3 regions of the Fusibacter sp. JL298sf-3 genome follow, and region 2 is predicted to be linked to each of the others. Evidence: riboswitches for the same ligand, from Rfam matches in the RefSeq annotation. Region 2 holds a riboswitch; each other region holds the start of a gene.
What was found. Region 2 has a riboswitch for cyclic di-GMP ahead of ACR6HW_RS13560 (Cna B-type domain-containing protein). Riboswitches for the same ligand answer to the same signal wherever they lie in the genome.

Region 1 (4,219 bases), 300 kb from region 2:
ATGTTTTTGTTTTCTGTCAAGTAGTGCAACAAGTCGAACTCGGTTTTGGTCAGCTCAATTGGCGTTTCGCCGTAAGCGACGGTGTACTGGTTGTAGTCGACGACGAGATTGCCGGAGACGAAGACGTTGGCGTTTGAAATCGGCGTTTGGCGCACAGTGCGGAAAATGCGGCGGATGCGCGCCAGAAGCTCTTCGATGGCAAAGGGCTTGGTCATGTAATCGTCTGCGCCGAAGTCCAGCCCCATGACTTTATCCATGGTGTCGTCTTTTGCCGTGAGCATAATAATCGGAATCTGTGAGTTGAGACGAATGCGCCTACAGACCTCCATGCCGTTGAGTCCCGGGAGCATAATGTCCAGAACGATGAGATCAAACGGCTCGGCAAGTGCGCGCTCGAGCCCCTCGCGACCGTTGTGTTCTGCTGCCACCTCAAACCCTTCGTGTTTGAGTTCCAGCTCTATAAAACGAGCGATTTTGACATCGTCTTCAATCACTAATATCTTGTGCATATTGCCTCCTAAAGCGTGGATTTAACAGTGGTAAACTGTTTGTATAATGTTATTATACCACGAGAAAGGCGCGGAAAAAGAAAAAAAGCAAGGCGGGCACCTTGCTTCATTTCATTGGGAGGACAAGGCCATGGGATTACGCTCTGCGATCCACTTCTTCTTGTTCCACTTTAACTTCTTCTTCTTGTGGTGCGCCTTTGCTTTCTGAAAACGTCTCGCCGAAGTTTACTTTTTTGCCTTTTTCATCGATGAGGATAAACTTGTAACCGAGTAGGAGCGGAATCAACAAGATGATAAGCGATACCGGGAGTGTGAACAGAATGATGAGGGACGCAATGGTCAAAGGCAAGTCGAGGACTTTGTGTCCCTTTTTACCGATGGTGAACGACGTCTTGTGCATCTTTTTAATAAAGGCGCTGACGTCGTCGAAGAAATCTCTTCTAGGCGCTTGCTTGCGACGCTCACCCTGTGCTTTTTTCTGTTTGTTGTAATTTGTTTTTTGGGAAGACTCGAGTTCGATTAAAGCTTCCACCATGTCCCCGTTGTGTCTTTCCAGGGCGTCTTTTGCTTCTTTGTAGGAAATGTTGGCTCTTTCCATGAGCATATCAATTTTTTCTAAACTTACTGACATAATAACCTCCTTATAAACGTGTTTACGATTTTGTACGTTGTCTCAGCCATTCAGAGACTTCGTTGGTCTTGCCGAACGCGCTCTTTATATACAGCTTAATACCGAAGAAAAACGGCAATGCGATGACGATTAATGAGAACGGCATCAGCCATAAGACGAAGAGCGCTACGAGTAAGAGCGGCACTTCGAAAAGCTGTACGTCATTTTTCTTCCAGATGACTTTGATGTTGAGTGAGAACTCGATGGCTTTGCAGGCTTTCTTCAAGGCCCATTTGGCTTTTTCCTGCCATTCGGGTTCCGGCTTTTCACCTTGAAAAGCGTCGTCAGTTGTGCCGGTGTCGGTTGTGTCGCCTTCGATTTGGATAATGGCTTCGATGACATCGCCGTTCGATGCCTCCAGCGCTGCTTTCGCCGTCGCATAATCGGCTCCGGTTCGTTCAATAACGCGATCGATTTGTTCAAGTGTTATCGACATGTTAACCTCCTTTTTGAGCAGTGTACCGAACTCTTGAACTCATTATAGGCGTTCATGATTAATATGACACTTACAAAAGGTTAAAAAACAGCTAGAATTTATCCAGGGGGCTGATTGACGCCAAAGCACATATTTGGTACGATGTATCTTATTCCTTGGAAAAGCGCGTAAAAAAGCCCCTTGCCACCGGCTAAAGTCCGGCGACTAGAGGCTGATTATGTTAATGTCCCATAAAGAAGAGTTTGAGTTTTTTTAAGGTATCTGAGCGATACTCCTGTCGGTGTACGAGATCGTGGTACCATTCCGCTAAGAAGATGGTCGCCATTTCGTTGCCGTGTTCGGCTTTGGCGATAAAATCACTGAGTACCGTCTCTTTAGGTGGCGCACTGTGGGATTGATACACGTATTCTTCACTGACAAACTGAAAAATCGCTTGTTTGAATTCTGTTGTCATTTTAATGCCTCCATCGTCTTTTGCTTTGGGAGTCTGGCAATCGTAGAGGAAACCTCCTTAGACCCATGACTTTGCGTCATCACCTTTCGGTAATTTTGCCTTTATCTGCTAGGGCAATTTAGCCTTTATCATTATATAATGAACAGTGTATAAACTTCAAGGTTTATCCTTAAAATAAGTCAGAAGTCACAAAGAACCTCTGAAGGTCTTTTGGTGCAATATACCCAAATGATTTCAAACAACACAAAATATTTGGAATTCAAGGTGTATTGAGAGTTCTTTGAATAGAAAGAACACGGCGTAGATTATTAAAAATTTAACACAAAACTATGAAAAATGTGTATAATGTATCTTGTGGAAGGAGTCTGCTATGAAGATAAAAAATGGGGTCGATCTCGTTGAAATCAAGCGAATTGAGGCCTTAATAACGCGTAAGGAACATTTTGTCAGACGCTTTTTTACAGAAAAAGAATGCGCGCTGTTTGAAGAAAAGAACGGGCGCGCAGAGACAATTGCGGCAAATTTTGCGGGAAAGGAAGCCATTGCCAAGGCCTTTGGAACCGGGGTGAGAGGCTTTGATTTAAACGAACTTGAAATCTTACGTGATTCCCTAGGGAAGCCATATGTCACCTTGTATGGCAGGGCTCGGGAGCGCGCAGAAGAAGACGGTTTAAAAGCCATTGAAATTTCACTTTCGCATACTGCAGAACACGCCATTGCATTTGTTATAGCAATATACTAAAATAGGGAGTGAAGAGGTTATATATGGAAGCCAGTGGATTGTTGCGCCCCGTGTGGGCAGAAATAGATTTGGATTGTGTGGCACACAATATGCGCGAGGTGAAACGCGTCGTCGAAGATGGCGTCGCGGTAATGGCGGTGATTAAAGCCGACGGTTACGGTCACGGTGCCGTACACATCGGACAAACGCTGTTGGATAACGGCGCCGACCAATTTGCGGTGGCGACGCTGTCTGAAGCCTTAGCACTTCGCCACGTCTATCGAGACGTTCCGATACTCGTTTTGGGGTACACCCCGGAGGCGTATCTGGAGCAAGCACTCGCTTGCGACATTATGGTGACGCTCTTCACCGAAACTCAAGCGGTCTTTCTGTCTGCACTTGCCGGTAGACTGGGAAAGACGGCACAGGTGCATCTAAAGGTAGATACCGGGATGCGCCGTCTGGGATTTCCCGCAACCGCTGAGACAGTAGAGATTATTTCAAACATAAGTGCATTGCCCTCTATAAAGATAGAAGGGGTATTTACGCACTTTGCCAAAGCTGATGAGGCGGACAAGTCATTTGCCCACGAGCAAGTGAGGCGCTTTTGTTCGGTGACGGATGCTTTAAAGGCACGCGGTATTGATTATGGACGGCTACACGTGTCGAACAGTGCTGGGATTATCGATTTACCCGAGTATCAGTTCGATATGGTGCGCGCCGGCATCATGCTTTACGGTCTATACCCTTCAAAAGCAGTGCGGCGTTCCACAGTCCGACTAAAAGAAGCCATGTCGCTTAAAGCGCGCATCGCTCAAGTCAGGACGATTGAACGCGGCGACGGCGTCAGTTACGGTCATCGCTTTGTCGCCGACAGCACCCGTAAAATAGCCACATTGCCCATTGGGTATGCAGACGGCTTTTCCAGATTGCTGGCAGGGCGCGTACAGGTGTCTGTAGACGGTGTAAAACGCCCGATAGTCGGCACCATCTGCATGGATCAGTGCATGGTGGATGTGACGGATCTCGAAGTGAAGCGAGACGACGAGGTGGTCTTATTCGGTATAACTGAAGGTAACGATATAAGTATTGATGTGTATGCATCGTATTTGGGTACGATTAACTATGAAGTTGTTTGTATGGTTGGAAAACGCGTACCGAGAGTATATTTTCAAAATGCAAGTATTCTACATGTCGAAGATTTTAATTTGATGCATGATTTTTTTTAAAAAATGTGGTATGATAATCTACAAGGCAAGTTAGAACTTGTACACGGAGAAGATAGCGCGGTATGGACATTTAAATGTTTTACTGGGGGTATTTTTATGAAAACACATACGCGCGGTTTACTACAAGAAGAACTGGCTAAAAAGTTCAGTGTCGATATTTCACGTAAGCATCTCATAGCGATAGAGAAAATGAAAAAAGG
Region 2 (4,219 bases):
CGAACTTAGAGTCTTCAATACTGAGTTGGGCGACTTTACTTGCTGTACCGGCACCTGAAACGGTAATGGCGTGAGGGCCGCTGACGAGGTTGCCGCCTGTCGGCGCATCGTAGAGGTTAATGGTAAAGGTGTTGTCACCAGTTACCGGCCCTGTGACCGTTTTGTTAATGGTGAGGGCGACTTCGGTGTTCGGCATAGTGAGGACGACCCAACCGTTGTTTGGTAGTGTCGTTTCGAGTAAACTGCCACGATTGTCTTCATACGGTGTGTATGGGTTGCCTTCATGTACTGTAAATTTCGACTTGGCGCTATCGTTGGTGTAGTGTGTTCCAGCAGACGCCGAGTCTTTAAGTTTGACTTTGATGATAACGGCGTTGACTTTCTCAGTGTCTACAGAAGTGGCGCCTGAGTCCATTGTTTTAAATTCATCTCCCGGGATGGTCCAAGTGAGTTTGCTGCCGTCTTGTGTGACGCCTGTAGGAAGGGCGCCGTCCACTTCAAAAGCGTCTCCGAGAACGTCCTCGATGACGACGTTTGAATAAGTGCCAGACGAGAGCTTTTCAATTGGTTTGACATTGATGTACGGGTCGATAATATCGACGATGATGTCGAGGAGCTCAGAAGCGCCGTCGACAGTGGTGCTGCTACCGTCAGACCAGTATTTGTGGTTGAAAGCATCGCCGCCTCTGTAATAGACAGTATTTGATTCTGTCGGCATGAGGGTGGCAATGGCGTAGGGTGATGTCCCAATTTCAAAACCAATGGTGTAGATGTCGAGGTTGGCGGTGGCGTTTTTCGCCTTCATGGCTTCTTTTACAGTCTCCCAGACGTGGTCACCACTGCTGTTTGCACCGTTTCCACCGCGGTATTCAGTTCCAAACATGTTTTTCTTGTAGTAGTAAGTTGGGTAGCCATCGCTCATAAGGATGATAATTGGTTTGCGAGAGGTGTCGGAACGGTTGGTCATCATTCTGCTGGCGTCTCTGAAAGCGTCCTGTGTAAATGTACCACCATCTGCCTCCAAGTCGTCGATCTTGTTTTCAAGCGTCGTCGCGTTGTTAGTGAAGTCGACGCGGTTGCTGTAATTGGCGTAAGAACTGAACGGCAAAATCGCCACGCGGTTGCCGTCGACACTTAGAATCTTGTCGATAGCCGATTTTGCGGCGTTTTTCATGGAAGTCATTCTGCCGTTGCTGCCCATTGAACCGGAGCGGTCCAGGACCAGTAAGACGTCGATGAGTTCCTGTGGATCGGGATTGTCCAGTTTGAAGTTTTGCCCGAGTGCGGTGAGTTTGATTTCAAAGTTGCCGTCGCCCATGTCGTAAACGGACTTATCGGTAAATACTTGTCCGTCAGAGAGCGCGGTCGGAAGAGGTGTTGGCGCATCGGCGCCAGAATCCGACAATATCGGCGTCAATGCCGCTGCAAAAGACAGTGGCGGCAAGGTGCCGACTATGAGCAGTAAGCTCAATAGAAGGGAAAAGATTTTTTTGGTTCGCATGTAAACACTCCTTTGCCAAAAAATTGATTTTGGCAGTCGGACGATCATCGTGGTAAACCACCTTAGACTCCAGACTTTGCGTCCCAAGCTTTCGCTAGGTTTGCCTTTTTCGTTACATGTAAAATAAGGATAGAGTTTTCTATCGGCATGTGTGTAAGAAATGGAATCCCCCAGTAGTCACAGATGATGTATGTATTGATTGATGGAATGCTTGGTAGGATTATCGGTATGACAATCACTTGTGAAAAACAGATGCCCCCAATTTCTAACTTGTATTTATTATAATACGCAATTTCAGCAAAAGTAAACCTTTGTTATTGATTTCACGATAGGAAAAGTAGATAAATTGGGCTTTTTCCATTATAATATTAAAAGAAATTCAACCTCAATAAAAAGATATGACAGGAGTAAGAGATGACTAGGCAGGAAATTGAAAAAAAGCGTTTTTGGTTTCGCGTGAGGGTACTCACAGTATTGGCACTAATTGTATTAGGAGGGCGATGGGCTTTTAAGGGGATTCAAAGTATGTTGTCAGAAGATGGACAAGTGCCGGCAGTGGCGGAACCCCCTATGGCAGAAGAAGCGCAGCCGGTAGTTGAGACACCGACTGTGGAGGCGGCTTTGCCTTTTGAAGAGGTGCCTTATTACACGTCAGAAAATGCCGAGCGGTATGAGGCATATGCTACGCGTTACCCTGAATACGACGATGCGCGTGTGGTGCGAGAGGTCAACATGAAGCTCGATTACGCATTTTACAGCGACGATGCCATTGAGCCGGCAGCGCAGATGAACACGCTTATGGTACTCTGCAACAAGTTCAATCAAATTCCTGCGGACTACAAAATCGAACAGTTGACTGATGTGCCGGCGTCCTATCATTTGAACGATTCGAAGACCTACAGACTCGACCAAAGAGCTTTAGATGCTTTTGTAGAGATGCACAGTGCGGCAAAAGCCGAGGGCGTGTCCTTGACCATTGTCTCTGCTTACAGGACACATGATTTTCAAAAACGCCTCTACGACAACTATGTGGCACGTAGTGGTAAATCTGAAGCCGATCGCTTTTCTGCGCGTCCGGGACATTCTGAACACGAGACTGGGCTCGCCATAGACCTCAACCAGATTGCCGAGCGGTTTGAAGATACGGAGGCCTTTCGATGGCTTTCTGACAACGCGCACACTTACGGCTATATTTTACGTTACCCAAAGGGACTTGAAGGGGAAACGGGGTATATGTATGAGCCCTGGCACTATCGATTTGTCGGAAGAGAAGTGGCAGAATTTATAAAAACAGAAGACATCACTTTTGACGCGTACCACGCCATGTACCTCGTCAATCCTTCAAAATAATTAAAACCCAGTGACGACGAAATGCCCTCTGTCACCTCGATGGAGGTCATTGCTTCTTCACTGGGTTTTTGTAATTTTCTGAAAAATGTAAGGGTTTAAGATGACGTTTCCGGCGATAATATGTTAAACTATAAAAAAATATTTTTTTATGGGGGATACATATGAAGGGGTATAAATGGCTTGTGATGGTACTTTTGTTGACGTTGGTCGGATGTCGGGGAACTGTTTTAGAAGCGCCTGAAGAAAAACCGTTAGGAGACGAACCCTATGCGGCAATGAACTGGATGCATTTTAAGAAGATGGCAATGGACGACTCGTATTACTATATCTCAGATGATGTTGTACATTCTGAAGAAATGTACCGGCTGAACAAAGTGAAACGCGATGGGACGACGCGAGAAGTGCTGCTGGATACAGGCGTGAGCTTTTTATGGGATAAAGACGACTGGCTGTACTTTGTTGCCCCCTTAGAAGAGGTTGGCGAATACGATAACCCTTATCGCGTTTATAAAATGAAGAAAGACAGCACTGAACTGACGCAAATTGAAAAGGCACCGTCTTCAGCGGCGTATCTCTATGAGGAGAAGCTTTATTATACGGTAGAACTGGATAATGCGCCCTTGAGGAATTTATGTGCTTACAATATTGTTACTGAGGAAAAGCATGTATTTGAAGACATCTACCCAAGAGATTATATGATAATTGGTTCGGGCCTTTACTATATGACTCATGGGTTCGATACACTTTGGTATTTAGATTTAGAGACTTTGGAAAACAAAGTGTTTTCAGATGAGATTGCCACATTTGGTGGTGTATTCAACATCATAGATGATTATTTTTATGCGAACTGGAATCGATACAATCTCGAGACAATGGAAGTGGAGCCTTTAGGCACCGGTGGGCGCGCTGTTCAATACGAAGAAGAGGGTGCCTATCATATATACTACCGAGAGCCAGAAAAGCAAGATATGGACGATTACACCGTATGCTACACCGATTACGTTTCAGGGGAAACTCAGGTGTTTGACGTGCCGCTAATTGTATCTAACAACTATCTGATGCGCATGGAGGACTGGCTTTACTTCCACGCACGTCCAAAAGAAAAAGACAGTGTGTACCATTGGTACCGCATCCAAATTGATGGGAGCGGCCTTGAGAAAGTCGAACTATCTGAAAATGTAGAGCGTAACCAGTCGAAATCACATACGAAAGAGTTTAGTAGTGAGCCCCATGAGACAGTTCCAGAAGGCGCGCTATTAGTTGTAGACGGCGCACCGTACGATATTGAACAGGTTTTGATGCTAACAGAAGCAGAGCGGTTGAATGTCGGCATAACAAATGAGTTAGTGGAGCACTTTATAGAAGGTC
Region 3 (4,219 bases), 1.7 Mb from region 2:
ATATAAATTAAGAAAGAATAACGAGGAGGCGCAGATGCGAAGAATTAAGTGGACATTGGGGCGAGAGGCCATGTTGTTCGATTCCCCACTATATATTTTAAAAGCTTTTACAGGCGTCTTAACGGCGTATGTGTTGTTTAAGGACCACCCCATTGTGGGGCGAGATATGATTTCTGTTCTCTTTGGGATGATGCTGACACTGGAACCGGTTAACCGGTCGGGGTGCAAGATTGCCTTTGAGCAAATAGAGGCATCGGCAATGGGAGGGCTTGTCACGGCGGTGCTCGTTGCGGCGTTTGGCGTAAACCTCGTCACTGTGCCGCTCTCAGTTGCCCTGACACTTTATTTGGCATTGACCATTAACTGGCGCGCGGTATCCCCGGTGGCGTTTTTTACAGCCATTTATATGACCCAATACCTACAAGTTGGCGCAAATGGAGCACCGAGCATGCCGCTGACTTTTGGCGTGCGCATGTTTGCCCTCTTAGCGGGGATAGCGGTGGCTTTATTTTACAATTACACGTTTTCGATTTTCTTTTATAAAGGCATGCTGAAAAAGCGCATGACCTATGTCACGGAGACTTTAGACGCTATTATGTCGAGGCACAGTGCGCTCGATGGGGTCGACGCCTATCACGAGCAAAAAGCGGACTTGGTGGCAATCCTTGGCGACATCGACGCTTTTGAAGCGCTTTTGAAGGATATGGCCCACCAAAAAAGAAAAGCCGAGCGCGTTAAAGATTACCTAATTCGTATTGACAATATAAGAGATCTGGCGCATTATTATTTAGGAGAGATTATGGAAAAAACAGCGCGTCCTGAAGTGCGACAGTGTAAAGGGGATGTGTCTGCCATTAAAACTATGATGACCCAATATGAAGTCGATAGGAGGCCATAATGAAGTGGGACGTATCGTTGAGTGTCGGTGTAGAGACGCTGGACAAACAGCATCGAGAGCTTATGGAATTAACAGATCAAACGGAGCAGCTGTTTAGGCGCGCTATGGAGGATCCCAATTTGTTTGACGAGGCGCAGGCCTTACTCAAAGGGTTGAAACGGTTTGCAACACAACATTTTTCTGATGAAGAGGCGTATCTTATCTCTGTAAACTACCCCATGTCCGAGGTACACAGTTCACAGCACCGCGGATTTATCGCGTACTTAGAAGAGGTTTCAAGCGAACGGTTATCCCACGCTCCTGAAGAGGTGCTTTTGGAACTCTTTGCGTTTTTATCGACTTGGATTGTGGACCACATTAGAGGCGATGATTTTGAGTACAAGTATTTTGTCGAACAGGTATCAGAAAATGTGGAGTAATTTTCTAGTCATCGGTCTCATCGGCCTTGCGGTGGGATCGTTTTTAAATGTTTGTATTTACAGAATCCCTCAAGGCGTAAGTGTCGTGACCCCGAGAAGTCGTTGTGGCACTTGTGAGACGGTACTGCGGCCGATTGACTTGGTGCCGGTGTTCAGCTGGCTCTGGCTTAAGGGGCGCTGTGCGCACTGCGGGACGCCTGTTTCAGCGCGTTACCTTGGCGTGGAACTTTTGACAAGTGCAGTCTTTCTAGGCATCTTTGCGCGTTTTGGCTTTCAGCTGGCGACGCCTTTTTACTGTCTGCTGTCTGCTTATTTTATAGTCGTCGCTTTTATCGATATCGACCACCACAAAATACACAACAAGAGTGTGCTCATGGGGCTCCTGTTGGCCGTGCCCCTTTGGGTCATGAGTTTTGTCGGTAAAAATCCTTTGTATACAACACCGCTTATGGGACTCGCAGGGAGTTTGGCCGGATTTTTAGTGCTCTATGGGCTGGCGCTGGTTTCCAACAAGACCACAGGCGGCAATGGCCTCGGATATGGTGACGTCAAGTTTTTTCTAGTTGTCGGCGCAGTCCTTGGGGGCGTGTACATATGGGCAGCACTTTGGTTGATGTTTGTTTGTGCCGGTGTCTACGCGGCTTTCAAAAAAGTCGTTTTCAAATCAAGTGAACGGCACTTGGCGTTGGCACCGTTTATTGTGTCGGCGTGTTTAGCGGTTGTGCTTTGGCAAGGCTAATTGGAAAGACACTTATGACAGTAAGGCGTTTATGCAGTTAAATATTTGTTTACAAGAGTATAGAAATATATTATAATAAGTTGGGCAAACTGTTTTGAAAAAACAGGGCGCAAAGCATGAAGTCTAAGGCATGGTGCTATGACGGTTCGGCTGCAGTTTACATACTGCAGCCTTTTTTATTTTCTAAAACTGTTCCCTATAGGTGCGCGTTTATACATAATCGTGTACTGTATCGTTGAGAGTTCACCGATACAGCACATCAAAGGCCTGTTCATTTCTACTTGGTTTAGGGGGCTCTATAAATAGGCGATAAAGAACTTAACAAACATCGATAAAAAATAACTGAGTTCGGCGTCAAATTGCGGTATACTGAATATAGACTATAAAAACTTGGGGGCAATATGAAATTAAAAATGAGACTTGGGGACATCCTCGTTCAAAATGGGGTAATTACAGAAGCCCAGCTGATGCAGGCCTTGGCACTGCAAAAGGATTCGGGACAGAAGCTCGGTGCTGTTCTTATTACACAAGACTGGATTACAGAAGAGCAGCTCTTTGAGGTGCTCGAACAGCAGTACGACATTCCGTATTTAGACATCAATACAATCTATATAGACCCAAAAGTACCAAAGCTGATTAGCGAATCTTTGGCGCGCAAACATTCGCTAATCCCCATTGCACTTGAGAAAAATGTGCTGAAAGTGGCCATGTCCGATCCTTTGGACATCATTGCACTGGATGATATTCGCATTATTACCGGCCTTGAGATACAGCAGGTTATCAGCTCTTCGCTCGATATCGCCAAGGCCATCAACCGCTTTTACGACACCTCTGAAACGGCGGCAAAAGCGGTAGAAGATTATAAAAGTCAAGCGGGCGTTTTAGAAGAAATCAATGACGAAGAAGACGCAGACGTTACCAATGCACCCATGGTGCGCTTGGTCAACAGCATTATTTCGCAAGCGGTGCGTTCGAAAGCCAGTGACATTCACATAGAACCTTTTGAACGCAACGTCCGCATACGCTTTCGCGTCGACGGCGATCTCAGAGAAGTGATGACGCCGGAGAAATCCACCCATGGCGCGTTGGTAACGCGTATTAAAATCATGGGGAAAATGAACATCTCCGAACGTCGACTGCCGCAAGATGGACGCGTAGAAACGACCATAGAGGGCATTCCCATCGATATGCGTATTTCGGTTTTGCCGACGGTCTATGGCGAAAAAGTCGTTATACGACTTCTCGATCGGAGCAGTCTCGTCGTTAAAAAAGACGATTTAGGCTTTACAGCACACAATTTGAGACTGGTGGAGAAAATTATGAAAGTGCCCGAGGGCATTGTTTTGGTCACCGGTCCCACCGGTAGCGGCAAGACGACGACGCTGTATTCGTTCTTAAAAGAGCTGAACAAAGTAAGCAAAAATATCATTACAGTTGAAGACCCCGTAGAGTATCGACTGGAGGGCATCAACCAAGTGCAAGTGAACAACAAAGCGGGTCTGACGTTTGCAGAGGGGTTGCGCTCTATTCTCAGACAAGACCCCGACATCGTTATGGTCGGTGAGATACGCGATGTGGAAACGGCAGAAATTGCCGTTAGAGCGGCAATAACGGGTCATGTGGTTCTCTCGACCATTCATACCAACGATACCATAAGCACCGTTACCCGCTTATCAGATATGGGGATTCCCGAATACTTAATCGCCTCCAGTGTCGTCGGTGTCGTGGCACAACGTCTCGTGAAAAAAATATGCCTAAAGTGTAAAACAGCATATACGCCAAGTGCAGAAGAACAGGCAATGCTCGGACATTCGGTACAGCATCTGTACAAAGGCACTGGGTGCAACGCCTGTAATCAAACGGGGTACTCCGGCAGAACCGCCATACACGAAGTGCTGGTTATGGACCGTGTGATAAAGACCATGGTGACCCGAAATCAGGATGCAGAAACTCTGCTTAAACAGGCCAAGGAAAGTGGTCTGGTTACCTTACAGGAGACGTGTAGGGAACTGGTGGCCGGCGGCGTGACCACCATCGATGAAATGATACGTATGACGTTTAGAGTGGATGCATAGAGGAGGCAAAGACGTGGAGATCAATTGGATTTTACAAAAAGCCATAGAGAGCGGTGCCTCAGACGTACACATTACAGTGGCGTCGCCG

Region 1: linked by a shared signal. The riboswitch ahead of ACR6HW_RS15165 (hypothetical protein) and the one ahead of ACR6HW_RS13560 (Cna B-type domain-containing protein) in region 2 are both predicted to bind cyclic di-GMP.
Region 3: linked by a shared signal. The riboswitch ahead of ACR6HW_RS06015 (GspE/PulE family protein) and the one ahead of ACR6HW_RS13560 (Cna B-type domain-containing protein) in region 2 are both predicted to bind cyclic di-GMP.

The regions. Positions count from the first base shown of each region.
Region 1 covers NZ_CM132608.1:3,172,738-3,176,956, forward strand. The annotation lists gene ACR6HW_RS15150 (response regulator transcription factor) at 1-509, opposite strand, end outside; gene ACR6HW_RS15155 (DUF4342 domain-containing protein) at 646-1,140, opposite strand; gene ACR6HW_RS15160 (UBA domain-containing protein) at 1,163-1,615, opposite strand; gene ACR6HW_RS15165 (hypothetical protein) at 1,836-2,069, opposite strand; cyclic di-GMP riboswitch class I at 2,094-2,179, opposite strand; gene acpS (holo-ACP synthase) at 2,440-2,811, shown strand; gene alr (alanine racemase) at 2,835-4,019, shown strand; gene ACR6HW_RS15180 (hypothetical protein) at 4,116-4,219, shown strand, end outside.
Region 2 covers NZ_CM132608.1:2,873,765-2,877,983, forward strand. The annotation lists gene ACR6HW_RS13560 (Cna B-type domain-containing protein) at 1-1,501, opposite strand, end outside; cyclic di-GMP riboswitch class I at 1,530-1,616, opposite strand; gene ACR6HW_RS13565 (M15 family metallopeptidase) at 1,916-2,851, shown strand; gene ACR6HW_RS13570 (DUF5050 domain-containing protein) at 3,013-4,219, shown strand, end outside.
Region 3 covers NZ_CM132608.1:1,214,569-1,218,787, reverse strand. The annotation lists gene ACR6HW_RS06030 (aromatic acid exporter family protein) at 35-898, shown strand; gene ACR6HW_RS06025 (hemerythrin family protein) at 898-1,317, shown strand; gene ACR6HW_RS06020 (prepilin peptidase) at 1,307-2,056, shown strand; cyclic di-GMP riboswitch class I at 2,130-2,214, shown strand; gene ACR6HW_RS06015 (GspE/PulE family protein) at 2,458-4,131, shown strand; gene ACR6HW_RS06010 (type IV pilus twitching motility protein PilT) at 4,124-4,219, shown strand, end outside.